One region of the Pseudomonas sp. MUP55 genome, then DNA from elsewhere that is predicted to be linked to it. Evidence: riboswitches for the same ligand, from Rfam matches in the RefSeq annotation. Region 1 holds a riboswitch; each other region holds the start of a gene.

Region 1 (10,482 bases):
CATCGAAGGTCACGTTGCGGTAGCCGGGGTTGTTCACGTCCGGCGACAGCGAGCAGGTACGGCTGGTGGGGCCGAGCACGCCTGCGACGAAGCGCGGCTTGGCCGGGTTCTCGAGGGTCTTGGCGTCGGCCACCTTACGCGCCAGGCGCGCGCCTTCTACGTTCAGCTCGTAGGCGAGCTCTTCCATGCCGTAGTCGGCCATGGAGATGCGCGTGGCATTGAAGGTGTTGGTTTCCAGGATGTCGGCACCGGCATCCAGGTAGGCCTTTTCGATCCCGCCGATCACGTCAGGGCGGGTGAGCACCAGCAGGTCGTTGTTGCCCTTGACGTCGCTCGGCCAGTCGGCAAAACGCTTGCCACGGTAGTCCTGTTCCTCAAGCTTATAGCTCTGGATCATCGTGCCCATGCCGCCGTCGAGGATCAGGATACGTTCCTTGAGGGCGTGGTGGAGGGCTTGCAGACGAACGCTACGATCGGACATGGGACTACTCTGGTCAGGCATTACGGAGGCATGAATCATAACAAACCTGTGCCGATTTTGAGCATGCGCGGTTCTGCATGAATATCGCTCATGTTGCCGGCCGTCATGGCCCGGTAGAATCACCGCCACTTTCAGCACCGCATACCTTGAATCGGGACCGGATACATGTCACTTCGTTTGATCGTCAGCGCCGTCCTGGCCTTGATAGCCAGTACAGCGCAGGCGCAAGTTGTGCCGGCAAACCGTCCCGCTCAGGCGATTTCCTATACACGCGATATTCAGCCGATCTTCACCGAGAAGTGCGTGGCCTGCCACGCCTGCTACGACTCGGCCTGCCAGCTCAACCTGGGCAGCGCCGAGGGCGCTGCGCGGGGTGCAAGCAAAATGCCGGTGTATGACGGCGAGCGCAGCACGGCCACGCCCACCACCCGTTTGTTCTACGACGCGTTCGGCAAGCAGGCCTGGCAGCAGAAGGGCTTCTATTCGGTACTGGACGCCCAGGGCAGCCAGGCGGCGCTGATGGCGCGCATGCTGGAACTGGGCCATAACGCGCCGTTGCAACCCAATGCCAAGCTGCCCGACGAGATTGTGCTGGGCTTGAACCGCGCCAACCTGTGCGCGGCCCCCGGCGAGTTCAATGCTTACGCGGGCAGCCATCCCAAGGAGGGCATGCCGCTGGCTGTCACTGGCCTGACCGACCCGCAGTACCAGACGCTGCAACGCTGGCTGGCTTCCGGCGCGCCGCTTGACGAGCAGAGCCTGGCGCCAAGCGCCAAGGAAGCCCTGCAGGTACAGCAGTGGGAAACCCTGTTCAACCAGGCGGGCGCCCGCGAAAGTCTGGTGGCGCGCTGGCTGTTCGAACATTTGTTCCTCGCCCACATCTATTTCGAAAACGGTGAGCCGGGGCACTACTTTCAATGGGTTCGCTCGCGCACGCCAAGCGGACAGCCCATCGACCTGATCGCCACGCGTCGCCCCAACGACGACCCCGGCACCCGGGTGTACTACCGCCTGTGGCCGGTGCAGGGCGTGATCGTGCACAAAACCCACATCACTTACCCGTTCAGCGCCGCGAAACTGGCGCGCATCAAGGCGCTGTTCTACGCCGGTGACTGGCAAGTGACCGCCTTGCCGGGCTATGGCCCCGGCAGTCGGGCCAACCCGTTCGCCACCTTTGAAGCCATCCCGGCCAAGGCGCGTTACCAGTTCATGCTCGATAACGCCGAATACTTCGTGCGTACCTTCATACGCGGCCCGGTGTGCCGCGGGCAGATTGCGACGGATGTGATTCGCGATAACTTCTGGACCTTGTTCCAGGACCCGGACCACGACCTGTACATCACCGATGCACGGTATCGCGGCCAGGCCACGCCGCTGCTGGCGATGCCTGGGCAGAATGACGACGTGGGCAGCGTGCTGAACCTGTGGCTGGCGTATCGCGACAAGCGCAACCAGTACGAAGCGCTGCGCCGTGACAATTATGCCGACCTGCCGCCACCGAGTTGGGCCACGCTGTGGGCGGGCAACGACAACGCCTTGCTGAGCATCTTCCGTCACTTTGACAGCGCCTCGGTGACCAAGGGTTTGATCGGTGAAGTGCCGCAGACCATGTGGCTGTTCGACTATCCGCTGTTGGAGCGCACCTATTACCAATTGGCGGTGAACTTTGACGTGTTCGGCAACGTGTCCCACCAGGCCCAGACCCGCTTGTACTTCGACTTGATCCGTAACGGTGCCGAGCAGAACTTCCTGCGCCTGATGCCCGCCGACACCCGCGAAGACTTTATGGACGACTGGTACCAGAACAGCGGCAAGCTCAAACTGTGGCTGGATTACGAGGCGATTGACGACAGCAAGCCCAGCGGTCTGCATCTGAGCGAGAAAGACCCCAAGCGCGACTTCGCCAATCAATTGCTGACCCGCTACGGCCAACTCAATGCCAGCCCCGACCCGATCAACCGCTGCACCGGCGCGTTCTGCTCCCGTGACGGCATCGACCCGGCGCTGCAAGACGCCGAGCAAGCACTGAGTCGCCTGACCTCGCGCCCGGCGGCGGGCCTCAAGGTGATCGACCAGTTGCCCGAAGCCACCATGCTGCGGATCGAGACCCCCGGCGGCAAGCGCATGGTCTACAGCCTGTTGCGCAACCGCGCCCACAGCAACGTGGCGTTCCTGCTGGGTGAGGCGTATCGCTATCAGCCGGGGCTGGACACGCTGACGATCTATCCGGGGGTGCTCAGCAGCTACCCGAATTTCATGTTCAATGTGCCCGCGCAGCAGGTGCCGGCGTTTGTGGCGGCGATGGAAGGCGCCAAGGACGCCGAGGGTTTTGAGAAAATCGTTGATCGTTGGGGTGTGCGCCGCAGTCATCCGCAGTTCTGGCAGTATTTTCATGACCTTTCGCAGTACATCCGCGAAACGACGCCGGTAGAAGAGGGCGTGCTGGATATGAATCGCTATGAAAACCTCTGACGGCGTCAGTTGGGCTTTTCCGACAAAAACACTAGGACTTTGTACCTGTGTAATAATTTGGCGTAAACTGCCGGCAAGCCTGTGAGGAGTTTCCATGACTGCCATAACCATTACCGACGCCGCCCACGATTACCTGGCTGACCTGCTGTCCAAGCAGAACACCCCAGGTATCGGCATCCGCGTCTTTATCACCCAGCCCGGCACCCAGTACGCCGAGACCTGCATTGCCTACTGCAAGCCTGGTGAAGAGAAGCCTGAAGACACCGCCCTGGGGCTCAAAAGCTTCACCGCGTACATCGATGCCTTCAGCGAAGCCTTCCTTGACGACGCCGTGGTCGACTACGCCACCGACCGCATGGGCGGCCAGTTGACCATCAAGGCACCGAACGCCAAGGTGCCGAACGTCAACGCCGACAGCCCGGTCAACGAGCGCATCAACTACTACCTGCAAACCGAGATCAACCCGGGGCTGGCCAGCCACGGCGGTCAGGTCAGTCTGATCGATGTGGTTGAAGACGGTATCGCGGTGCTGAAATTCGGTGGCGGCTGCCAGGGCTGCGGCCAGGCGGACGTAACCTTGCGTGAAGGCATCGAGCGCACCCTGCTTGAGCGCATTCCTGAGCTCAAAGGCGTACGTGACGTGACTGACCACACGCAGAAAGAAAACGCCTACTACTGAGTAAGGCGTTCACTGCGAACAAAAAACGGCGCACCGTGAGCGCCGTTTTTTATTGCTTTAAATTCAACGAATTACGCCATTTTCCTGATAAAGAATCTAGCGTGCTGATGTTTATTCGGGACGATAAAGGTGAGCGTGACCGGCACGGTAAAGCGATGACTCGCTGAAACTGTCGTTGGTCAACACGCGACCCACCAGGATCAATGCGGTGCGCCTGAAGCCCTTTGCCTCAACCTTGCCGACGATGTCACCCATCGTGCCAATGGCCCAATCCTGATCCGGCCAGGTCGCCCTGTGCACCACGGCAATCGGGCAGTCGGTACCATAATGCGGCAGCAGCCGGGCGACGATTGTGTCCAGATGATTGACCCCCAGGTGAATCGCCATGGTGGTGCCGTGCCGCGCCAGGCTGTCGAAGTCCTCACCGGCGGGCATGCTTGTCTTGTCGGCGTAACGGGTCAATATCACGCTCTGGGCGATATCCGGCAGGGTCAATTCGGTTTCCAGCAGCGCAGCGCAAGCCGCTACCGCGGTGACCCCCGGAATGATCTGGAAAGGGATATTCAATTCACGCAAATGACGGATCTGCTCGCCAATTGCCCCGTACAGGCTGGGGTCGCCGGAGTGAACCCGCGCAACGTCCTGGCCTGCGGCATGGGCCGTCTTGATCAGCTCGATGATCTGTTCCAGGTGCAATTGTGCGCTGTTGACCACCTGCTGCGCCTGATGACCTTCCAGCACAGCGGCGGGTACCAGCGAGCCGGCGTAGATGATCACCGGGCAGCTGCGGATCAGCCGTTGGCCTTTGACGGTGATCAGTTCCGGGTCGCCGGGGCCGGCGCCGATGAAATAAACGGTCATGCAATCTTCCTGTTGAATCGCGTGAGCATGAACAGTGCTCAAGATCGGATGCGGTGATTATCCGCGTTGCAGCCCACGCAAGCCAATGCAACGGTGGCCTGTGCGCTCTTGCGGCGAGTGACCAGCAGCGGGGCAGTGGGGTTGCCGAGCTGTTCGGCCGCCGCCAGTGCGGCGCTCTCGGCAACCCCGTAACACTGCGTATGGGCAAAGGCGACGGCCGATTTATGGCTCAGGCGGTGTTCATAAGCGCTCAGGCGCGCGGCACTGAACCACAGCAGCGGCACGTTTAGTACCTGAGCCAGTGCCAAAAGCCCTGGCTCATGCTTTTTTTGCTCAATGGTTGCCAATGCGCCGATGTGCTGGCGGTCAGCACCTGCTTCGCCCAGGGCGTTGTCAACCAGCTCCAGCAGGGCGCGAGCATCACAGCCGCGCCGACAGCCCAGGCCGACAACCAGGCTCATGCCGGGTATTGGTCGTCGCGCTGACGGCGGAACAGCCAGGCACTGAACAAGCCCAGCGCCAACCAGAATGCAACATTGGTCAGCTGTGAAGCGATCTTGAACTGGACTTCGAGGGCTTGCGGGGCCAGCATCGAATGCACTTCGGGTTGTGGTGCGCCGATCACATGGGGCACCACTAGAATCGCCACGCCCAGCACTTTGAGCAGCCAGCTGCGCCCGAACACCAGCAACGCAATCCCGGCGGCGGTCGAGGCGGCAGCGCCAACCCACCAGATCTGACGCTGGGCCAGGTCGGCAGCGGCGGTGCCTGGCAGTTCCGGGGGCAGGCCCAAGGTAGGAGCGAGCACAAAGGTGGCGTAACCGGCCAGTCCCCACAGCAATCCCTGGGCGGTGCGGGTCGGCGGGCGCAGCGTATAGAGCCCGGCCAGCATCAGGGCAAAACCGACCGCCACCACCAGGTTGCCACCGGTGGTCGACAGCACGCGCTGCCAGCCGTTCTCGGGCTCCCAGGCCGCGGCATCATGGGTATGCGCGGCGGTATCGGCCGTGTGTTCATGCACCGCCTGTGTGGTCGCCGGAGTCTGTTCGAATGCCTCTGCCTGCAAAATCAGCGGCGCCACCCAAAAGCTTTGCAGCAGGGTCAGCAGCAGCGCGGCCAGCAAGCCGGTGAAACCTGCGGTTTGCGCAATATGCTTGATCATCTCGGCAGCCCTCAGTGGCACGGGAACGCGGCGCTGTGGCGGGTATCATGGGCGGCGTTGTGCACCGCCTCGATATGCGAGAAGCCGGCAAAGTACACCAGGCACGCACCGAGGATCGATGCCCCGATTGCGGCGCTCAGGCGTTGGCTCAGCGTGGAGGCGTTGCTGGAAGTGGGCGAAGTGCTGCTGATGATCGACATGGCGCGTCCCTTTCAGGTACTTGCGGGAAACGAGCGCATGAAAACCCCGCGAGCCGGGCACGCAGGGTTATGAACAGCGCCCGCCCACCGCGGGTTTGTTATCTGAAATTTTCGGGCCGGTCTCCGGGCTTGCGAGGGGCACTGGGCCTTTCAAGCATCTCCTTCCCATGCACAGGCACAGTGGATTTGACGCTTCGCTCGCTTACCGTTGCGGGGGCAGCACCGGACTCGTCACAACGCGTGACTCACCGGTTTCCCGTTTCACCCTGTGAAGGGCACCCGAAACAAGGTGTGTAGAAGACCATGAGCAGCTCAGACGAGTCAAATCAGGTGAGTGACCTGGCTTCATCACGATAAACACAACGGGGCATACGTAACCCGTGTTGGTAGCCCTGTCAGTCTGTGCGGCTTTTGAAGGGATGATTGAATTCTTGTGAAGCGTTGCGTGTTAGATACTTTAGATTGTCCAGGTCATACCGTTGGTCTTCCTTGCCTGCAAATCCCAGGAAGCCAACACCAATATCCAGCTTTTTAAGAAGTTCCGGGCGGTTCAATAGTGTGCTGGCGACGCTTTTTGCTTCGTCGGAAAAGTACCGATCACTGTGTACTAATCCTGCTGCTTGTTTCAGCTCATTGAAATTTACGTAACCGTTGCCAGTTGAATCAAACGCTTTATGGTATTTCCCAGCCGCCAGGAGCAGTTGGTGATCGCTGGCACTGGAAAAATCGCCTGCTGTCCTGGCCATTGAATCCAGTTTTATCGTGCCATTTTGGTACCCGGCACCGGACGCTATGTCGAGGTCACTTGTCAGCTCGTCGCGTTGCAGTAATTCGTGGACCAAGGCAATCAGGTCTGATGTGGCACGCTGACCATTTGGTTGTATGCCTTCTTCTGACAGTCGTTTGAGGTCGTGGTACGTAACGGCGCTGTTGTGATAGGGGTCAAGTACCTTGGCGTGAGGCAACAATGCTTTCATCAGCATCTGATCAGTCAAGGATTCATAAGGCCGCGGGGGCGCGGCCGACAAGTGCAGTGCAGACGCACGCGATGTTTCGTTTAGTTGCGGCGGGGGGAGCAGGGTAGTGTCTGGGGTAACAAACATGTCTGATTCTCAGGTGATATAAGTTAAGTTCGCCCACTCATGTGACGCTGCACGTGTTCGGATCGGCGATGTTCTTGGCTACGCGATATCTGTGTGGCGCTGGTCGGCAAAGGGTTCCTGGCGGGCCTTCGAGAAAATACTCAAATTAATACGTCAGCCCCGATGTCCGCTGTTTCACGGGCAGTAACCCAGCGCAAGGCAATACTTCAAATTACGTCATCGCAAACCTCATCACGTTGACCTGTTGCCCCGCACTGCGTAGCCTTGCTCGCTCGAGGTTCTTCGGCCCAGGTCGAAGCTAAGAAGGGAACGCGGTTCAAGCCGCGGCTGCCCCCGCAACTGTGAAGGGTTCAACTGACTGCCACGCCACTGCCGATACGGCGGGAAGGCGCAGCCAGCGCCGGTCGCAAGACCCGCAAGCCCCAAGCCAGGAGACCTGCCTCGCAAACGATTTTTCAATTCAACCGGGCGGGGTGATCCGGTGACGAAATCTGCTGCTGCGCGCCGTCGCAGGGCCTATCGTCCCGTATGCCCGCCCCAAAGGGCATCCGATGAAAACACTGGCCAAACTCCCCGTCACCATCGTTACCGGTTTTCTCGGTTCGGGCAAAACCACGCTGCTGCGCCATATGCTCGACAACGCCCAGGGCCGCCGCATTGCGGTGATCGTCAATGAGTTCGGCGAGCTGGGCATTGACGGTGAAATCCTCAAACAGTGCTCCATCGGCTGTACCGAAGAAGAAGCCAACGGCCGTGTGTACGAATTGGCCAACGGTTGCCTGTGCTGCACCGTGCAGGAAGAATTCTTCCCGGTGATGCGCGAACTGGTGGCCCGCCGTGGCGACCTTGACCATATCCTTATCGAAACCTCGGGCCTGGCGCTGCCCAAGCCGCTGGTCCAGGCTTTCCAGTGGCCGGAAATCCGCAATGCCTGCACCGTCGACGCCGTGATTACCGTGGTCGACAGCCCGGCCGTGGCTGCCGGCACCTTCGCCGCGTTCCCGGACCAGGTCGACGCCCAGCGCAAGCTCGACCCGAACCTGGACCATGAATCGCCACTGCACGAGCTGTTTGCCGACCAACTGGCCAGCGCCGACCTGGTGATCCTCAACAAGGCCGACCTGATCAGCGCCGAAGACCTGGCCCGTGTGCGCCTGGAAGTGGCCGAGGAGCTGCCGCCGGCGGTCAAGGTCATCGAAGCCAGCAGCGGACGCGTGCCTCTGGACGTGCTGATCGGCCTGGGCGCCGGCTCCGAAGAACATATCGACGCCCGCCACAGCCATCACGACCATCACCACGACGGTGAGGATGACCACGACCACGACGCCTTCGACTCCATCTCCATCGACCTGCCGCAAGCCGACGAAGCCCTGTTGCTCGACGCCCTGACGCAACTGGTGGTGCAGCACGGCATCCTGCGCGTCAAAGGCTTCGCCGCCATTCCAGGCAAACCGATGCGCCTGCTGATCCAGGGCGTGGGCACGCGTTTCGACAAGCATTTCGACCGCGCCTGGGGCGCCGATGAAGCGCGCACCACGCGCCTGGTGCTGATCGGCCAGGCGCTTGACGCGGCCGGCCTTGAAGCGCAACTGCGCGCCGCCCTCAGCGCCTGACCCATGCACCTGCTCAGGACCCAGCCCGGCGGCTTCGTCGCGGACGACAATATCGCCGACCTTGGACAAACCCCCGCCGAGCTGGTGGTCCTGTGCAGCGGCGACTCCAGCCTGGCGCTGCTTGCCGAGGCAGCGCGGCAGTTGCCCGAGGATTACCCCAGTTTTCGCCTGGCCAACCCGATGCAAGTGCAGAACCATGCCTCAGTCGACCTGTACGTCGACGAGGTGTTGCGCCACGCCAAGGTAATCCTGATTTCGCTGCATGGCGGCATCGGTTACTGGCGCTACGGCATCGAGCGCCTGAAGGCGTTGGCCGAGCGCGGCGTAACGCTCATCCTGGTCCCGGGGGATGATCGCCCGGACCCGGAACTCAGCGGCCTGAGTAGCGTCGGTGCACCCGAGCGTGACCGCCTGTGGCAGTTCCTGCGCCAAGGTGGGTTGGGGAATGCGCTGGATTTCTATCGCTGCCTGGCCAGCGGCTACCTGGGGCGCGACTATGCCTGGGCTGAGCCGCAAAGCTTGCCGCGCACCTCGATCTACCATCCGCATACCGCCAACGCCCAGCTTGCAAACTGGCAAGCCGATTGGCGCGCCGATTGCCCGGTGGCGGCGGTGCTGTTCTACCGCTCGCATTTGCAGGCGGCCAATACCGGGTTTATCGATGTGTTCTGCCAGCGTTTGCAAGCGGCCGGTCTTAACCCGTTGCCGATCGCGGTGGCCAGCTTGAAGGAGCCAGGCTGCCTGGCGGTGGTCGAGGACCTGCTGGATGACGTGCAGGCGGCGGTGATTCTCAACACCACCGGCTTTGCCCAGTCCAGTCCCGAAGCGCCGCATCTGCGCCCGTTTCGCCGCAACATCCCGGTGATTCAGGCGATCTGCGCGCAGGACAACCAGCCCGGCTGGGAGGCCAGCGCGCAAGGCCTGGGCCCGCGCGACCTGGCGATGCACATTGCTTTGCCGGAGCTGGACGGGCGCATCATCAGCCGGCCGATCAGCTTCAAGGACCTGGCCTGGCGCAGTGAGCGCAGCCAGTCGGACGTGGTGTGCTACCGCGCCGTGCCCGAACGCATGGATTTTGTCGCCGAACTGGCGCGCCGCTGGGTCGAGCTGGCGCGGGTGTCGAATGCGCACAAACGCGTTGGCTTGATCCTGGCCAATTACCCCACCCGCGATGGCCGTATCGGCAATGGCGTGGGCCTGGACACGCCGGCGGCGGCGCTGAACATCCTGCGTGCGCTGCAGGCCGAAGGCTATCCCGTGCCCGCCATCTTGCCGGACAGCGGCACGGCCTTGATCCATGCATTGCTGGGCGGCGTCACCAATGACCTGGACAGCCTCGACCAGCGCCCCTGTCATCAGAGCCTGGGCCTGGACGACTACGACGCCATGTTCCAGCGCCTGCCTGAAGCCAATCGCCAGGCGGTGCTCGAGCGTTGGGGCGCTCCGCAGCAGGACCCGATGTGCCGCGACGGCCGGCTGATGATCGCCGGCCTGCGCCTGGGCGAGACCTTCGTCGGTATCCAGCCGGCGCGTGGCTATCAGGTCGACCCGAGTGCGGTGTATCACGACCCCGACCTGGTGCCGCCCCATGGTTATCTGGCGTTCTACTTCTGGCTGCGCCATACCTACGGCGCCCACGCGCTGATCCACGTGGGCAAGCACGGCAACCTCGAATGGCTGCCGGGCAAGGGTGTGGGGCTGTCGGAACATTGCTGGCCGGATGCGCTGCTCGGGCCGCTGCCGAATATCTACCCGTTTATCGTCAACGACCCGGGCGAGGGCGCCCAGGCCAAGCGTCGCACCCAGGCGGTGATCATCGACCACCTGATGCCGCCCCTGACCCGCGCCGAAACCTATGGCCCGCTGCGCAACCTGGAACTGCTGGCCGACGAATACTACGAAGCGCAATTG
Region 2 (10,482 bases), 1.2 Mb from region 1:
ACGGGACAAGTCGCCTAAACGCTGGTCGCCCAGGCGTACCTCGCCGTTGGCCGGCGTACGCAACCCCGCGAGCAACTTGAGCAGGGTCGACTTGCCCGACCCGTTTGGCCCGACGATGCCCAGGGTTTCACCCGACTCCACCTGCAGGTTAATGTCACGCAACAGCTCAGCCTCACGCACCCTGAAGCCCAGCCCGTTGCAACTTAATACACTCATCGCGCATTTCTCCGGCCGATCAGGATCAGCGCAAACACCGGCGCGCCGACCAGTGCGGTGACCACACCCACCGGAATCACTTGGCCTTTGATCAGGGTGCGTGACAGCACATCGGCGGCGATCAGAAACAACGCGCCGCCCAGGGCGCTGGCGGGCAGCAAACGCGAGTGCCCGGTGCCGAGTATCAGGCGTGCGGCATGGGGAATCACCAGTCCGACAAAGCCAATGGAGCCGACAATCGACACCATCACCGCCGTCACCACCGCCGCGCAGCCCACCAGCACAAACTGCACGCGCCGCACCGGAATACCAACGGAGGCCGCTGAATCGGTGCCGAAGGTAAACGCATCCAGCGCGCGCCGGTGCCACAGGCACACCACCAGCCCCATCAACGCCACCGGCACCGCCAGCCACACCGCCGGCCAGCGCACGCCGCTGAGGTTGCCCAGCAGCCAGAACATGATGCCGCGCGCCTGTTCGGAGCTGGCGGATTTGGTGATCAGGAACGCGGTGAGCGCATTGAACAGCTGCGAGCCGGCGATGCCAGCCAGGATAATCTGCCCGGTGCCGCTGGACGAGCCGCTGGCCCGCGCCAACAGAATCACCAGCGCGAACGCGGCCATGGCGCCGACGAATGCGCCGGCCGACAACGAAATCAAACCGCCGCCCACGCCGATCAACGCAATCAGCACCGCACCGGTCGAAGCGCCGGCGCTGATGCCCAACAGGTACGGATCGGCCAACGGATTACGCAACAACGACTGCAGGATGACCCCACACGTGGCCAGGCCCGCACCACAGGCGCCGGCCACCAGGGCGCGGGTCAGACGGTAATTCCACACCACGCCTTCATCGATGGGGTCCAGCACGTAGCCGGCCGCCCAGAGTTTGTTGGCGAGCACCTGGAGCACCACCTGCGGCGAGATGGCGGTTTCGCCGATGGCCACCCCGGCGAGCAGGGCGATCAGCAGCAGCGTGAGGGCGAGCAGGGTTCGTATCATTGCGGCAGGTCGTAGCTGTCGATGGCGGCAGACAGTTGTTCAAGGCCGTCGAAGGTGCGCAGGCTGGCCTGCAGCGCCAGGGCGTCGAGGATGATGATGCGGTTGTGTTTCACCGCGTCCATGTTGCGGGTCACCGGGTCGCTGCGCAGGAAGGCCAGTTTCTTTTCATGGTCGTCGGCGGGATAGCGGCGACGGTCCATGCGCGCAATTACCAGGAAGGTGGGGTTGGCCTTGGCGATGGTTTCCCAGCCAACGGCGGGCCATTCTTCATCGGACTGCACCACGTTGCGCAGGCCCAGGGTTTGCAGCATGAATTCGGGAACGCCTTTGTGGCCCGCCACGTATGGATCGCTGGCCATCTCGGCGCTGGAAAACCACACCAGCGCGCTGGCCTGCTTCAAACCTTTGCGCTGCACGGTGGCAATGGACTTGGCCAGGCGCGCCTTGAGTTCGTCGGTAAGCTGTTGGCCGCGAGCTTGCACGTCGAAGATCTCGGCCAGTTGGCTGAGGCTCTTGTAGATCGTCTCGATACGGAACGCTTCCAGCCGCGTGCCGTCGGCGCCTACGCGATTGTCCTTGGCTTCGCAGTCCGACGGTAGCAGGTAGGTGGGGATGTTCAGCTCATGAAACTGCTCGCGGGTGCCCACCACGCCTTGGGGGCCGACCACCCATTCCAGCTCGGCGGCCACCAGCTGCGGGCGCTTGGCGATCACCGCTTCGAAGCTCGGCTCGTTATTGGCCAGGCGCTCGATGCTGTCGTTCTGCGCTTTGTACTGTGGCAAAACATCGTTGAACCACAGCGAGGTGCCGACCACTTTATCGCCAACGCCCAACGCATACAGCATCTCGGTGGCGGCCTGGCCGATGGTCACGCTGCGCGCTGGCGCTTGCGCAAACGTGACGTGGCTGCCGCAGTTTTCCAGCGTCAGCGGGTAGTGGGTAGGCGCCGCGTGTGCCAGGGCACAGCAACCCAGGCCGATGATCAGGGCCGTAACGCGTGGCAGCATGGGGCAATCTCCGTTTGAACCGTAGGTGAAGCAGGGGCGGTACGGTACGGAAATACACCCACGAACGCTGCCGGCCGGGCAGGGCAAGGATGGCCTTCCCGGACACCCCGCCGGTTAGTCAGTCACTGGGCCGGCAGGTCTCCTGACTGATGCGTCGTCGCCATGCTCCAGCCTTCCCGGACAACGTCCAGTGGCAGTGGGGAGCAGGCTCGGCATCTACAGTTGCGGGGGCAGTTTCGATTGACGTCGCGGGCGGCGTTTCGAATTCCCTATTAGTCCCGTGGGGGAACCGGCGGCGCTATGGTAGTTGATTCGGCCCTTGAGAGGGAGGTTGAAGTGACGCCGGTCACAGGCGGATATCTCCAGGCCCGCGGATCAACGCTTCGATGCGCGTTCCCGTGGCGCGCTCTTCGTTGCTGAAGCCGTCGTAGTCGGCCAGGTTGCCGAAGCGGATGCCGGTCAACTGTTCGATCTGAATCACGCTGCGCTGGTAGGTCCTGAGCGGGCCGAACACCAGGTCCAGTTGGCCCAGTTCGCGGCTCTGGTCGATCATGTAGGCGCTGGCCGAGGGTTTGCCGTCGTCGCTGAGGTAGGCCACGACTTTCCAGAACGCCTTGGGGATTTTCACGCCACGGTACAGGCGGTCGTCGTCGGCGAACACCGGGCCGGTAAATACGCTGGCGCGGGCTTTCCAGCGCTGGGTGTTGTCGAGAATGTAATCCTCCAGTTCCAGCCAGGTCTTCTGGTTGAAGCCGGTCATCTGCGGCGAGCAGTTGGTGAAGTGGAAGGTGTCGCCATTGGCAGTGTTCGCGTCGTCGCCCCAGTTGGGGTCCTGGCGCCGCACCAGGTGGCCACGGTCAAGACCATTGCCGGCGTACAGGTCTTCTCCCACCTGGGCGTCGATGGGCAGGCGGCCATCGTAGGCCCAGCTGTCATTGCTGCGCACGATGTCCACATGCTTTGCGCCGTCGATGTTGACGCCTACATACAGGGCCAGCCGGCGGGAACGCGACATGCTGATGGAAAAGTGCGTGTAATCCAGGCGCCCGGGCTGGGCGTCGCCCGCCAGGGCCGGGTCAAGCGTGGGCCAGGGCACGCCAAAGCTGCCAAGAAAATCTTCGGCGTAACCGCGCCGGTCTTGCAGGTCCTTGGCTGAGGTGACGCGTGGCGTTGCGGCCCTGGCGTCCAGCAGGGAGGGGCTCGGCGTGACCACGGGGCGAAGGTCCGCCAGCCTTGGGCGCCAGGCCAGGTCGATTTTGACGGTACGTGCCGGCATGGGGTACTCCTGATGGTTTGGGATAAACACGACTGCAACATCTTTTCATGACAATTTAGCCAAGGCGGCAGACTCGGGTCTATCCTGAAACCGTTAACCGGCCGTTCACCACACGCCAAAAAGGAGCCAGCTTATGTGTGTTCGCCAACAGCGCAACCCGATTTTCTGCCTGATCCCGCCGTACATGCTCGACCAGATCGCGCGCCACGGCGATAAAGCCCAACGGGAGGTCGCGCTGCGCACGCGCGCCAAGGACAGTACGTTCCGCTCGTTGCGCATGGTCGCCGTCCCCGCCAAGGGTCCAGCCCGCATGGCGCTGGCCGCGGGTGCCGTGAAACAGCGCTCGATCTACAGTGCCGAAAACAGCGACAGCCTGCCGGGCAAGCTGATCCGCGGCGAAGGCCAGCCAGCCAGCGGTGATGCCGCGGTGGACGAGGCCTATGACGGCCTGGGCGCGACCTTCGACTTTTTCGACCAGGTATTCGACCGCAATTCCATCGACGATGCCGGCATGGCCCTGGATGCCACGGTGCACTTCGGCCAGGACTACAACAACGCGTTCTGGAATTCGACCCAGATGGTATTTGGCGACGGCGACCAGCAGCTGTTCAACCGCTTCACCGTGGCACTCGACGTGATTGGCCATGAATTGGCCCATGGGGTTACCGAGGATGAAGCCAAGCTGATGTATTTCAACCAGTCCGGGGCGTTGAACGAGTCGCTGTCGGACGTGTTCGGTTCATTGATCAAACAGTATGCGTTGCAGCAGAAAGCTGAAGACGCCGACTGGCTGATCGGCAAGGGGCTGTTCACGAAAAAAATCAAAGGCACCGCGCTGCGCTCGATGAAGGCACCCGGCACCGCGTTTGACGACACGTTGCTGGGCAAGGACCCTCAGCCGGGGCACATGGATGACTTTGTGCAAACCTATGACGACAATGGCGGCGTGCATATCAATTCCGGCATCCCCAACCATGCGTTCTATCAGGTCGCGACCCGGATCGGCGGCTTTGCCTGGGAGCGGGCCGGGCGCATCTGGTATGACGCCTTGCGCGACGCGCGATTGCGGCCGAATTCGGGGTTTCTGCGTTTTGCACGCATCACGTACGATGTGGCCGGGCGTCTGTATGGCGCGAACAAGGATGAGCAGAAAGCCGTTAAGGAAGGTTGGAAAGCAGTGGGCATTAACGTCTGACAATCCGCCACGGCGGTGAGGAACAGCGATGCGAATCTCGATCAAGGAAAACGGCGGCCCGGCGTACTTTCCGGGCCTGGCCCAGCCTCGCAGCGTCGAGCTCGATGCCCTGCCCGAGCAGGATCAGCAGGAGTTGCGGCAACTGATCGCGGAGTCGAAGTTTTTCCAGTTGCCCCAAAGCACCCGGCCCTCCGGCAATCCGAGCCAGGTGCATTACACGCTCACCGTGACCGAAGGCGAGCGTGAACACACGGTGTGCGTCCTGGCGCCGGTAAAGCCGCAGGCATTGGATGGGCTGGTGCAGTGCGTGCGGCGGCATATCCGCTGTTGATACGGCCCTTCAGGGCTGTCTGGGTCCAAATGTGGGAGGGGGCAAGCCCCCTCCCACATTTGATGTGTGTTGACGCCAGGGCTGTTTATTTACGATCCAGCCATACCGTCTGCGCATTGCAGAATTCGCGTACGCCGAAGTGCGACAGTTCGCGTCCGAACCCGCTTTTCTTGATGCCACCAAACGCCACCCGAGGGTCGGAGACGCTGAACGCGTTGACGAAGATGCCGCCGGTTTCCAGCTGGTTGGCGATGTCCCGCGCTTTCGCCGGGTCGGTGGTGAAGATACTTGCGGTCAGGCCGAATTCGCTGTCGTTGGCCAATGCCACCGCATGGTCGGCGTCGCGGGCGGTGATGATGGACGCAACAGGGCCGAACAGTTCCTGCTTGAACGAGGTCATCTGGTCGGTGACGTCAGCCAGCACGGTGGGCTCGTAATAGTTGCCTGCGCCTGCGACTTTATTGCCGCCCAACAGCAGGGTCGCGCCTTCTTCGAGGGTGGACTGGACCTGACCGTGCAGTTCATCACGCAGGTCGAAACGCGCCATGGGGCCGATGTAGGTGGTCGCCGAGGTCGGGTCGCCCATCACCAGGTTGCGGCTGGCTTCGAGGAACTTGGCGGTAAAGGCTTCGACCACCCCGGCTTCGATGATCAGGCGCTTGGCGGCGGCACAGACTTGGCCGCTGTTCTGGAAGCGGCCGATCAGCGCGGCCTGTACGGCTGCGTCGAGGTCGGCGTCGTTGAGCACGATGAACGGATCGGAGCCGCCCAGTTCCAGCACGCATTTCTTCAAGGCTGCACCGGCCTGGGAGCCGATGGCGATCCCGGCGCGCACGCTGCCGGTGAGGGTGACGGCGGCGATGCGTGGGTCGGCGATGGCGCTGGACACACCCTCGGTGGTGACGTTGATCACCTCGAACAAGCCTTCAGCGAAGCCGGCCTTGTGGAACGCCTGCTGCATCAGGTAGGCGCTGCCCATCACGTTTGGCGCATGTTTAAGCACGTAGGTGTTGCCGGCGAGCATGGTCGGTACGGCGCCGCGCAGCACTTGCCATACCGGGAAATTCCACGGCATCACGGCAAGGATCGGCCCCAGCGGGCGGTATTCGATCTGGGCGCTGCCGTTGTCCACCAGCGTCGGCTCCGGCGCGAGCATGGCGGGGCCGTGCGCTGCGTACCACTCGCTGAGCTGGGCGCATTTTTCGATTTCGGCGCGGGCCTGGGCGATCGGTTTGCCCATTTCCAGGGTGATCATCTGTGCCATGGCTTCGGCCTGGTCGCGCAGGGCGCTGGCCAGGGCCAACAGCAATTCGGCGCGCTGGCCGACGGGTTGGCGGCGCCAGGTGCGGAAGGCAGCGGTGGAACGGTTGAGCGCGGCATCCAGCAGCGATGGGCTTTCATACGCGTAGCTGGCGACGGTTTCGCCGTTGGCCGGGTTGATCGACAACGCGTGGGTCTGGTGCGAAATAGCGTTCATGGCATTGTCCTGCTGGGGTGACTGGAATGGAGCCCAGCGTACGGCGCTGTACCTTTTCTGGAAACTGAATAATATTAAGCGATACATTCACGATTGGAGAATGACTTGGACCTGGTGCAACTGGAAATTTTCAAGGCGGTTGCCGAACAAGGCAGCATCAGCGCCGCCGCGCAGTTGATTCACCGCGTGCCGTCGAACCTGACCACGCGTATCAAGCAACTGGAGCAGGATCTGGGCGTGGAGTTATTCATTCGTGAGAAGAGTCGCCTGCGCCTGTCACCGGCCGGGTGGAATTTCCTCGGCTATGCGCGACGTATTCTCGATCTGGTACAGGAAGCCCGCGCAACGGTGGCGGGGGAGGAGCCCCAGGGTGCGTTTGCCCTGGGCTCGCTGGAAAGTACCGCGGCGGTGCGTATTCCCGCGTTGCTGGCGGCGTATAACCAGAAGCACACCAAGGTCGAGCTGGACCTGAGCACCGGGCCGTCGGGCACGATGATCGAAGGCGTGCTGTCCGGGCGTCTGACGGCGGCCTTTGTCGATGGCCCGGTGCTGCATTCCACCCTGGAAGGCGTGGCGGTGTTCGAGGAAGAAATGGTGGTGATTGCCCCACTGCACCACGCGCCGATCACGCGGGGGCGAGAGGTGAATGGCGAGAATATCTACACCTTTCGCTCGAACTGCTCCTACCGGCACCACTTTGAGCGCTGGTTCTCACAGGACGGCGCAATGCCGGGCAAGATCTTCGAGATCGAGTCCTACCACGGCATGCTCGCGTGCGTCAGCGCGGGGGCAGGGCTGGCGTTGATGCCGCGCAGCATGCTGGAAAGCATGCCGGGGTTTGCGGCGGTGAGCGTGTGGCCGCTGGCAGACAGCTACCGTGTGTTGAACACCTGGCTGATCTGGCGCAGGGGCACGGTGTCGCAGAGTTTGAGCAGCTTCGTAAAACTGCTGGAGGAACGCGGCTTGGTAGCGCCATAGGTCCAATGTGGGAGGGGGCTTGCCCCCAATAGCGGTGTGTCAGTTACCGAAATACTGGCTGGATTGCCGCCATCGGGGGCAAGCCCCCTCCCACATTTTGATCTTCATCAGCCGCCAAATTGCAGAGTGCCCATGGCCAGCTTGGCCATGATTGCAGTCGCGCCCAATTGCACCAGCCACAACGCCAGGCCACCGAGGAACACCCCCAGCGCCACTTGCAGCACCAGGCTTTTCTGGCGCTTGGCCTGGGGCGCACGCGGGGCGTAGTCGTGCAGTTCGTCGCGATCGGCGCGCAGGTCCAGGTCATCGTTTCTCATAGGGTTCTCGCAGCAAGAGGGCAGTTGGTGTCCAGTCTAGTGGGTTCGCCAACAAAAAGGGGGAAGCCATTGGCTTCCCCCTTATATGACGCCGGCAGGTTTACAGCACCTGAACGATGGCTTTGGTCACTGCGCCAATGTTCGACTGGTTCAGTGCCGCCACGCAGATACGCCCGGTGTCCAGTGCGTAGATACCAAACTCGCTGCGCAACCGGGTGACTTGCTCAACGCTCAGGCCGGAGTAGGAAAACATTCCGCGTTGACGCCCGACGAAGCTGAAGTCGTGGTGGGGAGCAGCTTTGGCCAGTTCGGCCACCATCTGCTCGCGCATGCCGCGGATGCGCAGGCGCATTTCGGCCAGTTCCGCTTCCCACTGGGCGCGCAGCTCAGGGTTGTTCAGCACCGCTGCAACGATCGCCGCACCGTGAGTCGGCGGGTTGGAGTAGTTGGTACGGATCACACGCTTGACCTGGGACAGGATGCGCGCGCTTTCTTCCTTGGAGTCGCTGACGATGGACAACGCGCCCACGCGTTCGCCATACAGGGAGAACGACTTGGAGAACGAGCTGGATACAAAGAAGGTCAGGCCCGACTCCGCGAACAGGCGCACAGCGGCGGCGTCTTCCTGGATGCCGTCGCCAAAGCCCTGGTAGGCCATGTCGAGGAATGGCACCAGGTTCCTGGCCTTGACCACGTCCAGCACGTTCTGCCAGTCGGCCGGGCTCAGGTCGACGCCGGTCGGGTTATGGCAGCAGGCGTGCAGCACCACGATGGACTGTGGCGGCAGGGCGTTGAGGTCGTCGAGCAGGCCGGCACGGTTGACGTCGTGCGTAGCGGCGTCGTAGTAGCGGTAGTTCTGCACCGGGAAACCGGCGGTTTCGAACAGCGCGCGGTGGTTTTCCCAGCTTGGGTCGCTGATGGCGACGACGGCGTCGGGCAGCAGCTGCTTGAGGAAGTCGGCACCGATCTTCAGCGCACCGGTGCCACCCACGGCCTGCACGGTCACCACACGGTTGGCTTCGAGCAGCGGCGACTCGGCACCGAACAGCAGGGTTTGCACGGCCTTGTCGTAGGCGGCGATGCCGTCAATCGGCAAGTAGCCACGGGCTGCATGTTGCGCCACGCGAATGGCTTCCGCTTCGGCAACGGCACGCAAGAGTGGAATCTTCCCCTCCTCGTCGCAGTAAACGCCCACGCCAAGGTTGACCTTGGTGGTTCGTGTATCAGCGTTGAATGCTTCGTTGAGGCCCAGGATTGGATCGCGTGGTGCCATTTCGACAGCGGAGAACAGGCTCATTTTTGCGGCAGCTCTATGGGGGAAGGGAGGGACGTGTCGCGCTCCAGCCGGTTGCACTAGAGCGGTGCACAAACGGGGAGCTAGTATAGAGGCCATGACGGCTGAGGGCGACAGCCGAAATGGCTTTTCGGCCAAGTTTTTCGGTTTATTTGCCGACCGTTAGTCTTATTGCAATATTGACTCGGACGGCAGGTAGGACGATTGCCTTGAAACCGGTCACATTCGTCACCACTACTACGGCTATCATGGTTTTTTCCTGCAGCCTGCGATGACTATTCGCCGGTTGCTGAGCTATTTCGTCCCTGGCGGTGTTGAGTCTGGGGTGACCACACGAGGTACGTTATGTCGGATTTCCAGCTCGTCACCCGTTTTGAACCCGCCGGCGATCAACCGGAAGCCATTCGCCAGATGGTCGAAGGCATCGAGGCTGGCCTCGCGCATCAGACGTTGCTCGGGGTGACCGGTTCAGGCAAGACGTTCAGCATCGCCAACGTGATCGCACAGGTGCAGCGCCCGACCCTGGTGCTGGCGCCGAACAAGACCCTGGCCGCCCAGCTGTACGGCGAGTTCAAGGCGTTCTTCCCGAACAATGCGGTGGAGTATTTCGTTTCCTACTACGACTACTATCAGCCGGAAGCCTACGTGCCGTCCTCCGATACGTTTATCGAGAAGGACGCGTCGATCAACGACCACATCGAGCAAATGCGGCTTTCGGCGACCAAGGCCTTGCTGGAACGCAAGGACGCGATCATCGTCACCACGGTGTCGTGCATTTACGGCCTGGGCAGCCCCGAAACCTATTTGAAAATGGTGTTGCACGTCGACCGTGGCGACAAACTCGACCAGCGCGAACTGCTGCGCCGTCTGACGAGCCTGCAGTACACCCGCAACGACATGGACTTTGCCCGCGCCACGTTCCGTGTGCGTGGCGATGTGATCGACATCTACCCGGCCGAATCCGACCTCGAAGCGATCCGCATCGAGCTGTTTGACGATGAAGTCGAAAGCCTGTCGGCCTTCGATCCGTTGACCGGCGAGGTGATCCGCAAACTGCCGCGCTTCACCTTTTATCCAAAAAGCCACTACGTGACCCCGCGTGAAACCCTCATGGGGGCTATCGAAGGCATCAAGGTCGAGTTGGCCGAGCGCCTGGAATATCTGCGCGCCAATAACAAGCTGGTGGAGGCCCAGCGCCTGGAGCAGCGCACCCGCTTCGACCTGGAGATGATCCTGGAGCTGGGCTACTGCAACGGCATCGAAAACTATTCGCGCTACCTCTCGGGCCGCGATTCCGGGGCGCCGCCACCGACACTCTATGACTACCTGCCGCCGGACGCCTTGCTGGTGATCGACGAGTCCCACGTCAGCGTGCCGCAAGTGGGCGCGA
Region 3 (10,482 bases), 1.6 Mb from region 1:
GGCGACACACAGCAAGGCCACACTCATTGACTCACTCCCCACAGGTTTTCATACAACATGTCACTCAATGGCCGAGGCTCGGTCCAGCCTTCGAGCTGCAACATCGGTGCCGGATAGAACTCGGCGACCGGCCCCAGGCACAGCACCGCCAGCGGTTTGGCACCCGCCGGCAAACCCAGCAGGTCGGCCAGGGCCTGGGGTTCGAACAGCGAAACCCAGCCCATGCCCAACCCCTCGACGCGGGCCGCCAGCCACAGGTTCTGAATCGCGCAGGACAAGGAAGCCATGTCCATTTCCGGCAACGTACGACGGCCGAAAATATGCCGCTCGCGATCATCCATCAGGGCTGCTACCAGTACTTCGGCGCAGTCGTGGATGCCTTCGACCTTGAGCTTCATGAATTCATCGGAGCGTTCGCCCAGGGCTTGGGCGGTGCGTATGCGCTCTTGCTCCACCAGCTGTTGAATCCGGCCCCGTAACTGACGGTCACTGATGCGGATAAAGCGCCACGGTTGCATCAAGCCGACACTGGGCGCCTGGTGGGCGGCCTGGAGCAGACGCTGCAGCAATGCAGGCGCGACGGTGCCGCCGCTGAAGTGGCGCATGTCGCGGCGTTCGGCGATGGCGCGGTAGACGGCCTGGCGGTCGGCTTCGGGGAAGGCGTTGTCGGTCATGGCGTCATCGGGGGCAAGCCCCCTCCCACATTGGATTGGGTTTCAACGCCGTCAATTGTGGGAGGAGGCTTGCCCCCTTCCACATTGGATTGGGTTTCAACGCCGTCAATTGTGGGAGGAGACTTGCCCCCTTCCACATTGGATTGGGTTTCAACGCCGTCAATTGTGGGAGGAGACTTGCCCCCTTCCACATTGGATTGGGTTTCAACGCCGTCAATTGTGGGAGGGGGCTTGCCCCCGATAGCGGTGTCGGGGCCCGGCGCAAACAGCGCGGCCACCGCTGTCGGATTGGACGGAAAGTAAAAGTGCACGTAGGAAGCGGTCATTCGCCCTTGTCGATAAACCGCCTCTGCGCCGCGTCCGCCATTGGGGCTCAGGCCACGGGCGATCGGCTGGCATTCGGTGCTGGTGAGGGAATGGTGGTAGGTGTGGCCACGCAATGTGCCTTCCGGCAACTCGACGCTTTGCAGCGCCAGCGCCGCCAGTTTCTTTTGCATCACCGCATCGCCCTGCAAAAGGCCCAGCAGTTCGGCGCGGTTGCCGTCGACGTCGGTGAGCGAGTCAAGCAGGTACAGCATGCCGCCGCATTCGGCGAGCAAGGGCTTGCCGGCCGCATGATGAGCGCGGATGGCATCAAGCATCGGTGTGTTTGCCGACAGGGCCTGGTGATGCAGCTCCGGGTAACCGCCAGGTAGATACAGGCTATCGGCTTCAGGCAATGCGCCGTCATGGATCGGCGAAAAGAAACTCAACTCGGCGCCCATCGCCCGCAGCAGGTCCAGACTGGCGCCGTAGGTAAACGCGAAGGCCTCGTCACGGGCCACAGCAATGCGTACCCCGGTGAGCAGCGGCTCGGCGGCGATCACCTGCGGCGCGGCGAAGGTCACCGGCGGCGGCAGGGCGACTTCGCAACTGCTGCCCAACGCCTGAGCGGCAGCGTCCAGGCGCATGTCGAGGTCATTGAGTTCGCTGGCCTGCACCAGGCCCAAGTGACGGCTGGGCAATTCGATGCCGGTTTCACGCGAAAGCGCGCCGTACCAGCGCAACCCTTCGGTCAGGCTGCCTTCCAGCAACTGCGCATGGCGCAAGGTGCCGACACGATTGGCGAGCACGCCGGCAAATGGCAGGTCCGGCTGGTAGCGCGCCAGCCCCAGCGCGAGCGCGCCAAAGGTTTGCGCCATGGCCGTGCCGTCGATCACCCCCAGCACCGGCACACCGAAGTGCCGTGCCAGGTCGGCGCTGGACGGCGTGCCGTCGAACAGGCCCATCACGCCCTCGATCAGGATCAGGTCGGCCTCCCCCGCCGCTTCCCACAACAGACGTCGACTTTCCTGCTCGCCGACCATCCACATGTCCAATTGATACACCGGCGCGCCGCTGGCGCGTTCGTGAATCATCGGGTCGAGGAAGTCCGGCCCGCATTTGAATACGCGCACCTTGCGCCCCAGGTTGCGGTGCAGGCGCGCCAACGCAGCGGTGACGGTGGTTTTGCCTTGGCCGGACGCCGGTGCGGCGATCAATACGGCCGGGCAATGACGGGGCTGATTCAAAGTTCGACGCCTTTCTGAGCCTTGATACCGGCCTGGAACGCGTGCTTGAGCATGCCCATTTCGGTGACGGTATCGCCCATTTCGATCAGCTCAGGCTTGGCGCCACGGCCGGTGACCACCACGTGCTGCATCGGCGGCCGCGCTTGCAGGTCGCTGAGCACCTGGTCCAGGTCGAGGTAACCGTGCTTGAGGGCGATGTTCAGTTCGTCCAGCACCACCAGGCCGATGGCAGGGTCATTGAGCATCGCCCGGGATACGGCCCAGGCCGCTTCGGCGGCGGCGATATCGCGCTGGCGATCCTGGGTCTCCCAGGTAAACCCTTCGCCCATCACGTGAAAGCGCACCTGCTCGGGAAAACGGCGGAAAAACAACTCCTCCCCGGTGCTGTTACGGCCCTTGATGAACTGCACCACACCGCACTGCATGCCATGCCCCATGGCCCGGGCCAACATGCCAAAGGCCGAACTGCTTTTGCCTTTGCCGTTACCGGTCAGCACCAGCAGCAAACCGCACTCATTGGGCGAATTGGCAATGCGTTCGTCAATCACGGCTTTTTTGCGCAGCATACGCGCCAGGTGACGCTCGTCGCGCTCGGGGGTATCGGTCATGGCAGCTCTCCGTTGGGGCTGGACAAAAACGGCGGGCAGGAAAAAAGAAAAAACAGACAGCCAAGCATCGCCCACCGTGATGCTGTTGAATGTTTCAGGCCGGTCTCCGGGCTCATGAGTGGCGTTCAGGCCGGCGCTGCGCCTTCCCATATCGTGTGGATACAGTGGCAGAAGGCAGCGTCTTGACTCATTTACCGTTGCGGGGGCAGCGCCGGAATTGCGGCGGCACTGTGTACAAGTGCGCTCACTCACCGGCTTCCCTGTTTCACTCTGTTGACGCATACGCCACAGAGCACCTGGAACAAGCCGCGAAGGTTAGTGGGTTGGGGGTGGAGCGTCAATTAAAGCTGGCCCTGTACTTGAACCATCAAGGCAATGTGCTTCTCTACCCTTACAGGTATTCAGGAGAACACCATGCCTAAAAACAGACTCGCCCTACTGATCGCGCTGGCCGGCACCCTCGCCGCCTGCGGAGAAAGCTCGACCCTGCAGGTGGTCGATGGCACCGGGCCCTCGCCGACGTTGCCGGAACCGAACGAGACGCTGATCCCCACCGTGAACATCGCCCCGGCTGTCGGCTGGCCCGACGGCGCCAAACCAACGGCCGCTGCCGGCACCCAAGTGGCTGCGTTCGCAGAAGGTCTGGACCATCCGCGCTGGCTGTATGTGCTGCCCAACGGCGACATCCTGGTGGCCGAGACCAACGCACCGCCCAAGCCGGATGACAGCAAGGGCGTGCGCGGCTGGGTGATGGAGAAGGTCATGGGCCGTGCGGGTGCCGCAGTGCCAAGCCCGAACCGCATCACCCTGCTGCGCGATGCGGACCACGACGGCGTCGCCGAAACCCGCACGGTGTTCCTGGAAAACCTCAACTCGCCGTTCGGCATGGCGCTGGTCGGCAACGACCTGTACGTGGCGGACTCGGACAAGCTGCTGCGCTTCCCCTATCAGTCTGGCGAAACCGCGATCAAGGCCACAGGCACCAAAGTCGTCGACTTACCGGGGGGCAGCCTCAACCATCACTGGACCAAAAACGTGATTGCCAGCCGGGATGGCAGCAAGCTGTATGTCAGCGTCGGCTCCAACAGCAACGTCGGCGAGAACGGCCTTAAAGCCGAAGAAGGCCGGGCGGCGATCTGGGAAGTCGACCGCGCCACAGGCCAGCATCGGATTTTCGCCTCCGGCCTGCGCAACCCCAACGGCATGGCATGGGAACCGCAGAGTGGCAAATTGTGGACGGCGGTGAACGAGCGCGATGAAATCGGCAGTGACCTGGTGCCGGACTACATCACCTCGGTCAAGGATGGCGCATTCTACGGTTGGCCCTTCAGCTACTACGGGCAACATGTGGATGTGCGCGTCAGCCCGCAGAGCCCGGAGCTGGTCGCGCAAGCCATTGCGCCGGACTACGCGGTAGGCCCTCATACCGCGTCGCTGGGGCTGACATTCGCCCAAGGCAACAAACTCCCGGCGCAGTTCGCCAACGGCGCGTTCATTGGCCAGCATGGTTCATGGAATCGCAAGCCGCACAGTGGCTATAAAGTGATCTTCGTGCCGTTCGAAGGCGGACAACCCAAGGGCCAGCCGGTGGATGTCCTGACCGGGTTCCTCGACAAGGATGAGAACGCCATGGGCCGGCCGGTGGGCGTGGTGGTCGATCAGCAAGGCGCTTTGCTGGTGGCTGATGACGTGGGGAATAAGGTATGGCGGGTGTCTGCTGCCAAGTAAAGATTCCCTGGGCCGATACAAAACCAATGTGGGAGGGGGCTTGCCCCCGATAGCAGTGTGTCAGGCACAGATACTGTGACTGATACTGCGCTATCGGGAGCAAGCCCCCTCCCACATTTGGATTGGTGGTTTGTTCAGGGATTTCGCGCCAGGTTTGCCGGCAACACCCGCTTGGCGCTCAGGTAGGCATTCTGCCAATACGCCTTTGACAAGGTATCCAGCTTCACCGTACCGCCGGTCTGCGGAGCATGCACAAAACGCCCCTCACCCACATAGATCCCTGCATGGCTCACCCGCGAACCACCGCCGGTGGCAAAGAACAACAGGTCACCGGTTTGCAGGTTTTGCTCGCTCACGTCCTGGGCGCGCATCACGATCAGCTCGCGGGTGGTACGTGGCAGAGAGATGCCGGCCGCGTCGCGGTAGACAAAGCCAATCAGGCCACTGCAATCAAACCCCGAGTCCGGCGTATTGCCGCCCCAACGGTAAGGCGTGCCGACCAGGCCCAGCGCGCGGAAGAGCACGTCTTCAGCCGCAGGCGAGAAATTCTGGGTGGAATAGTTGAACACCGGCTTAGGCTTGGCTGCGACGGGCGCGGGCGGCGGTGGACGGCTTGCGCAGGCGCTGAGCAGCGCGGCGCAAACAAGCAGAATGAGGCGGGCCGAGGTCGACATGGGCAGAACAATCCTGATCTGGATGCGGCTTTCGCTGCCGAACGCTGAAAACCAGAACGCGCAAGCAAAGCTCGCGCGAACGGATTACAACAATGTCCAGGGATTCTAGCGCTTACACGTCAAACTTCAAGTATCACTTTAACTTTACTTACTGGCGGTAACCGTAGACGGGGCCATGGCGAGTGCACGCTTGGCTTCGATAAAGGTTTTGCTCCAGTAGCTGTCGCCCAGGTTATCGACCCGAACACCACCACTGCGACGGCTGCTGGAGTGGATAAACTGGTTATCACCCAAGTAGATACCGGCGTGGCTGACACGACCGCGACCGGCCGTACTAAAGAAAAGCAGATCACCAGGCTTGAGGTTGTTGCGCGCGACCAACGGTGCTTTCACGTTGATCATTTCGCGAGTGGAGCGCGGCAGGTTCATGCCGGCCTCTTCACGAAACAGGTAGCCGATAAAACCGCTGCAGTCGAAACCGGCTTCGGAAGTGCCGCCGAAACGGTAACGGGTACCGATCAGGGACATGCCGCGTTCGAGAATGCTGTCGGCCAGAACAGGCAGCTGGTAAGGCTTGCTGCCGGAGAAATCGGTGAGTTCTTTTTCGGTTGCCAGCTCTTCTTCATAAACAGAAGCAGACTGTGCAGCAACGAATTTAGCCTGATTTTGAACCTGTGGTTTTTGCTGCTCTGCCACCTGCTGGGGGTGGGAGGCGCAACCAAACAACAGGGTAACGAGTGCGAGAGGCACGAGGGGTGCGAAGCGATTTAGCATGGGCACGACCGTGGCTGATGTGTAAAGAAGGCGAGACTATGCCCTCTATCACATCGATTTGCAAATTCAATCGAGTTCTTTGTGACTTCTCGTTTGGACTATGCCATCTAAGCCCTCAATCCCTGATACCCGCCGCTTGCGTGGCCAAACCGGCCAAAACGCAGGTTTTCTGGCGCCTGGAATTTGCCCAGGCCTTGAAATACAAGGGCTGGCTACCAGCCGAGGGTTTCCTTGAGAAAGGGAATGGTGAGCTTGCGCTGGGCCTGCAACGAGGCCTGGTCGAGTTGTTCGAGCAAGTCGAACAGCGCGCTCATGCTGCGTGTGCCACGGGTGAGGATGAAGTGGCCGACTTCGTCGGTCAGGTGCAGGCCGCGACGCGAGGCGCGCAGTTGCAGGGCGCGTAACTTGTCCTCGTCGGACAACGGGCGCATCTGGAAGATCAGCGCCAGCGTCAGGCGCGACTTGAGGTCGGCCAGCTTCACCGGCAGCTCGCGGGGCGACGTCGACGCGGCGATCAGCAGGCGCCGCCCACTGTCACGCAGGCGGTTGAACAGATGAAACAGCGCCTCTTCCCAATCGGCCTTGCCCGCGATGGCCTGCAGATCGTCCAGACACACCAGTTCGTATTGTTCGAGGTTGTCGAAGATGCCGACACCATGGTCCATCAGCTCAGCCAGGGGCAGGTAGACCGCCGGCTCGCCCATTTGCTCGAAGCGCAGGCATGCGGCCTGCAGCAAGTGGGTACGCCCTACGCCATGCTTGCCCCACAGATAGATCAGGCTTTCAGTCCACCCGGCGTCGGCTTCGCAGAGGCGCTCGACATAGCCGAGTGCAGCGGCATTGGCGCCTGGGTAGTAGTTGATAAAGGTAGCGTCGTCACGCAGACGCACACCTAGGGGCAGCTGAATCGGTTTCATGCTGACTGAACGGCTCCCATCGAACCGTGAGTGGCCTCTGTGTAAAGTTTGCAAAGTTTATACTCGTGGCGCTGGGTGCACAATGCAGCAGACCGCAAGCAAAATCAAAGGTTTGCGTTAACTTGCAGGTTTACGTGGATTGTTTGACGCCCCCCTCCCCTTAAACAACAAACCCGGCCATGGGCCGGGTTTGCGTTATCGCGATTACAGGTCGGGGTCTTCAACCCCCGTGTACACGTCCGAATCCTTGTACAAATCGTGCACATGCCGCACCAGCACCATGATCACCGCCGCCACCGGCAGCGCCAGCAGGATGCCGGTAAAGCCGAACAACTCACCGCCCGCCAGGATCGCAAAAATCACCGCCACCGGATGCAGGCCGATGCGGTCTCCCACCAGCAGCGGCGTCAGCACCATGCCTTCCAGCGCCTGGCCGACCATGAACACCGCGACAATCCCCAGCATCGGGTACAGGTCACCGCCGAACTGGAACAGCCCCGCCACCAGCGCCGCACCGATGCCGATCACGAAGCCCATGTAAGGCACGATTGCCGCCAGGCCGGCGATCAGGCCGATCAACAAGCCCAGCTCCAGGCCGATCGCCATCAAGCCGGCGGCATAGATGATGCCCAGCGCCAGCATCACCAGCAATTGCCCGCGCACGAACGCGCCCAGCACCTCATGACACTCGCCCGCCAGGGACACGATGCGTTCCTCACGGTCGCGCGGCAGCAAGCTGCGGATCTTGGCCACCATGATGTCCCAGTCACGCAGCAAGTAGAACGCCACCACCGGGATCAGCACCAGGTTGGTCAGCCAGCCGATCAGTGCCAGGCTCGAAGCGGTGGCCTGGCTGAGCACCACACCGACGATATCGGTGGTCTTGTCCATGTGTTCGCTGATCGCCGCCTTGACCTTGTCGAACTTCCAGAACCCGTCCGACAGCCCCAGCTTGGCCTGGGCCCACGGCATGGCCGTGTGCTGCAACCAATCGAGCATCTGTGGCGCCAGTTCGTACAGCCGATACAGCTGCTTGGCCAGCATCGGCACCAGCACCAGCACCAGCGCGGTAATGATCAAGGTGAACAAGGCAAACACCGCGACCACACCCAAGGTTCGCGACAGGCCAGCTTTCTCCAGGCGATCCACCACGGGATCGAACAGATAGGCGAGCAGCAACGCAACCAGAAACGGCGTCAGGATCGAATGCAGCAAGAACACAAAAACGCACAGCAGGACAATCCCGCCAAGCCACACCCAACGACGCGTATCCGCCATAAACCACTTCCTCTGTTATTGACTTGCCGCTTCTATATAGAAGGAAGGCCACTTACCAACGAAAACGTAACTGCGCCTGGGGTTCAGGCGCGGCGACCGGTTGAGCGCCATCGGCCGCTGGCTGCTGGGCGGCAGGTTCGCCGGCCGGCACCTCCTGCAACTTGGCCAGGCTCAACTGGGTACGCAACTGATCGGCGCTGCCATTGACGCGATACACAATGCGACTGCCATCGACCCGCTGCGGCTGACCACCAAAGGGCTCCAGCAGACGGCCCAGCACGGCGTAACGCTCCAGAGTCATGCCTTGCACCTCAAGCAACTGTTCGGCGCTGACCCCCGGCTTGACCGCAAAACGCGGCGCGAGCTTCTGGCTGACCGCGAGCAATACGGCATCGGCGACCGCGCCAGTGTCAGCGCCCTGGACGCTGCCCTGCTCGGTTTTATCACCCAGCCACAGGCGCCATTTGGCCTGCCACTGGTTGCCTTCCTGGCGCGCATGCACCGCCAGCAACGCATCGGCGCCGTAGCGTTCGGAGGCCGCGCGCAACGGCGTGGCGTCGGCACTTTCCAGGTTTGGCGCGGTGGCGACCACCTGTTCGTCCAGATCACCCAGCGGCAGGCGCAGCGGCAAGCCTCGGTGCTGGGCCGCCCGGCGCAGCGCTTGAGCCACCGCCTGTCCGTCACCGACCAGGCTGCTGCCTTCGGTAGAGTCGTTCAGCCACCAGCCGAGGATTGAGGGTCGATTGCTGCCCCAGATCGCCAGCCCGGCGTCACGCAAGGCGCGATCGGTGCTGACCGGGTCGAAATCCACCTGCAGGCTTTCCGGCGGGCCGGCGTCGTAGCCGTATTGGCTGATGATTTGTTGCGGATCCTTGCGGATCGCCGCCAGGCCTGGGCCCTCGGCGGCCTTGGCATCACCGGTCAAGCGGATGACCAGGGTCTGCACGGCGCGCTGAGTGGCCTGGTCGCGCTCCTGGGGCGACTGGCTGCTGACCGGTTCGAGAACTTGATAGAGGCCATTGAGGGTTTCGGCATGACTCGCCAGGCTGACCAATGACAAGCAGCCTACAAAAAAGAATTTACACAGACGCATGGAAGATTCCCGAACGACAAATTTAGCGGCTGGAACAGACCGCGTGAACTCGGTTTGGCAAGGCTGTGACACAGCGACCGGTAAAACATTCACAGGTCTGGGTAAGTTTAATGCTGTCACAACGATAGCGGGTTCAAGGCTATACCTTAATACGCTCCATTACCGGCCCGATTCGGTTTTTTTTAAGCTCATATGCCCTGCCCGTCGGCCCGAGGATGGCCGCTGCCCCTCAAGCCTGATAAAATCGCGCGCCTTCGCAGACCGTCAACGGCTGGGCCTTTTACAAAGAGTGCCTGCCGGCTCGGTCGTTACCCAGAAATCCCCCCTAAAGGCCTGGATCATGAGCAAGCAACCCTCCCTGAGCTACAAGGACGCCGGTGTAGACATCGACGCCGGTGAAGCATTGGTCGAACGCATCAAGAGCGTCGCCAAGCGCACTGCGCGCCCTGAAGTCATGGGCGGCCTGGGCGGTTTTGGCGCCCTCTGCGAAATCCCGGCCGGCTACAAGCAGCCTGTACTGGTTTCCGGCACCGACGGCGTGGGCACCAAGCTGCGCCTGGCCTTGAACCTGAACAAGCACGACAGCATCGGCATCGACCTGGTGGCCATGTGCGTCAACGACCTGGTGGTCTGCGGCGCCGAGCCGTTGTTCTTCCTCGACTACTACGCCACCGGCAAGCTCAATGTCGAGACCGCGACTCAAGTAGTTACCGGCATCGGCGCCGGCTGCGAACTGTCGGGTTGCTCCCTGGTCGGCGGCGAAACCGCTGAAATGCCAGGCATGTACGAAGGCGAAGACTACGACCTGGCCGGCTTCTGCGTGGGTGTGGTCGAAAAGGCCGAGATCATCGACGGCTCCAAGGTGGCGGCCGGCGACGCCCTGCTCGCCCTGCCGTCCTCCGGCCCGCACTCCAACGGTTACTCGCTGATCCGCAAGATCATCGAAGTGTCCGGCGCCGACATCGAGAACATCCAGCTCGACGGCAAGCCCCTGACCGACCTGCTGATGGCCCCGACGCGCATCTACGTCAAGCCACTGCTCAAGCTGATCAAGGACACCGGCGCGGTCAAAGCCATGGCCCACATCACCGGCGGCGGCCTGCTGGACAACATCCCGCGCGTTCTGCCAAAAGGCGCCCAGGCGATTGTCGACGTGGCCAGCTGGCAGCGCCCGGCGGTCTTCGAC

The links. Region 1 has a riboswitch for cobalamin ahead of SC318_RS11915 (CbtB domain-containing protein). Riboswitches for the same ligand answer to the same signal wherever they lie in the genome.
Positions count from the first base shown of each region.
Region 2: it holds a riboswitch for cobalamin, as region 1 does, so the genes downstream of both, SC318_RS17425 (ABC transporter substrate-binding protein) here and SC318_RS11915 (CbtB domain-containing protein) in region 1, are expected to answer to the same signal.
Region 3: it holds a riboswitch for cobalamin, as region 1 does, so the genes downstream of both, cobO (cob(I)yrinic acid a,c-diamide adenosyltransferase) here and SC318_RS11915 (CbtB domain-containing protein) in region 1, are expected to answer to the same signal.

Region 1 is NZ_CP138214.1:2,647,190-2,657,671, forward strand. Features, by position in the region: gene metH (methionine synthase) at 1-481, opposite strand, end outside; gene SC318_RS11890 (fatty acid cis/trans isomerase) at 647-2,953, shown strand; gene nfuA (Fe-S biogenesis protein NfuA) at 3,048-3,632, shown strand; gene cobM (precorrin-4 C(11)-methyltransferase) at 3,744-4,493, opposite strand; gene SC318_RS11905 (cobalamin biosynthesis protein) at 4,532-4,954, opposite strand; gene SC318_RS11910 (CbtA family protein) at 4,951-5,655, opposite strand; gene SC318_RS11915 (CbtB domain-containing protein) at 5,667-5,855, opposite strand; cobalamin riboswitch at 5,952-6,153, opposite strand; gene SC318_RS11920 (hypothetical protein) at 6,251-6,832, opposite strand; cobalamin riboswitch at 7,217-7,417, shown strand; gene cobW (cobalamin biosynthesis protein CobW) at 7,510-8,571, shown strand; gene cobN (cobaltochelatase subunit CobN) at 8,575-10,482, shown strand, end outside.
Region 2 is NZ_CP138214.1:3,870,765-3,881,246, reverse strand. Features, by position in the region: gene SC318_RS17435 (ABC transporter ATP-binding protein) at 1-216, opposite strand, end outside; gene SC318_RS17430 (FecCD family ABC transporter permease) at 213-1,217, opposite strand; gene SC318_RS17425 (ABC transporter substrate-binding protein) at 1,214-2,224, opposite strand; cobalamin riboswitch at 2,339-2,533, opposite strand; gene SC318_RS17420 (DNA/RNA non-specific endonuclease) at 2,571-3,500, opposite strand; gene SC318_RS17415 (M4 family metallopeptidase) at 3,634-4,695, shown strand; gene SC318_RS17410 (protealysin inhibitor emfourin) at 4,724-5,026, shown strand; gene SC318_RS17405 (aldehyde dehydrogenase family protein) at 5,112-6,503, opposite strand; gene ptrR (putrescine utilization regulator PtrR) at 6,609-7,481, shown strand; gene SC318_RS17395 (hypothetical protein) at 7,589-7,798, opposite strand; gene SC318_RS17390 (amino acid aminotransferase) at 7,899-9,095, opposite strand; gene uvrB (excinuclease ABC subunit UvrB) at 9,438-10,482, shown strand, end outside.
Region 3 is NZ_CP138214.1:4,198,360-4,208,841, forward strand. Features, by position in the region: gene cbiB (adenosylcobinamide-phosphate synthase CbiB) at 1-27, opposite strand, end outside; gene bluB (5,6-dimethylbenzimidazole synthase) at 24-674, opposite strand; partial or broken gene SC318_RS18830 (cobyrinate a,c-diamide synthase) at 854-2,224, opposite strand; gene cobO (cob(I)yrinic acid a,c-diamide adenosyltransferase) at 2,221-2,832, opposite strand; cobalamin riboswitch at 2,912-3,147, opposite strand; gene SC318_RS18840 (PQQ-dependent sugar dehydrogenase) at 3,247-4,560, shown strand; gene SC318_RS18845 (C40 family peptidase) at 4,695-5,234, opposite strand; gene SC318_RS18850 (C40 family peptidase) at 5,379-6,008, opposite strand; gene hda (DnaA regulatory inactivator Hda) at 6,221-6,925, opposite strand; gene SC318_RS18860 (AI-2E family transporter) at 7,130-8,203, opposite strand; gene SC318_RS18865 (DUF2066 domain-containing protein) at 8,256-9,296, opposite strand; gene purM (phosphoribosylformylglycinamidine cyclo-ligase) at 9,637-10,482, shown strand, end outside.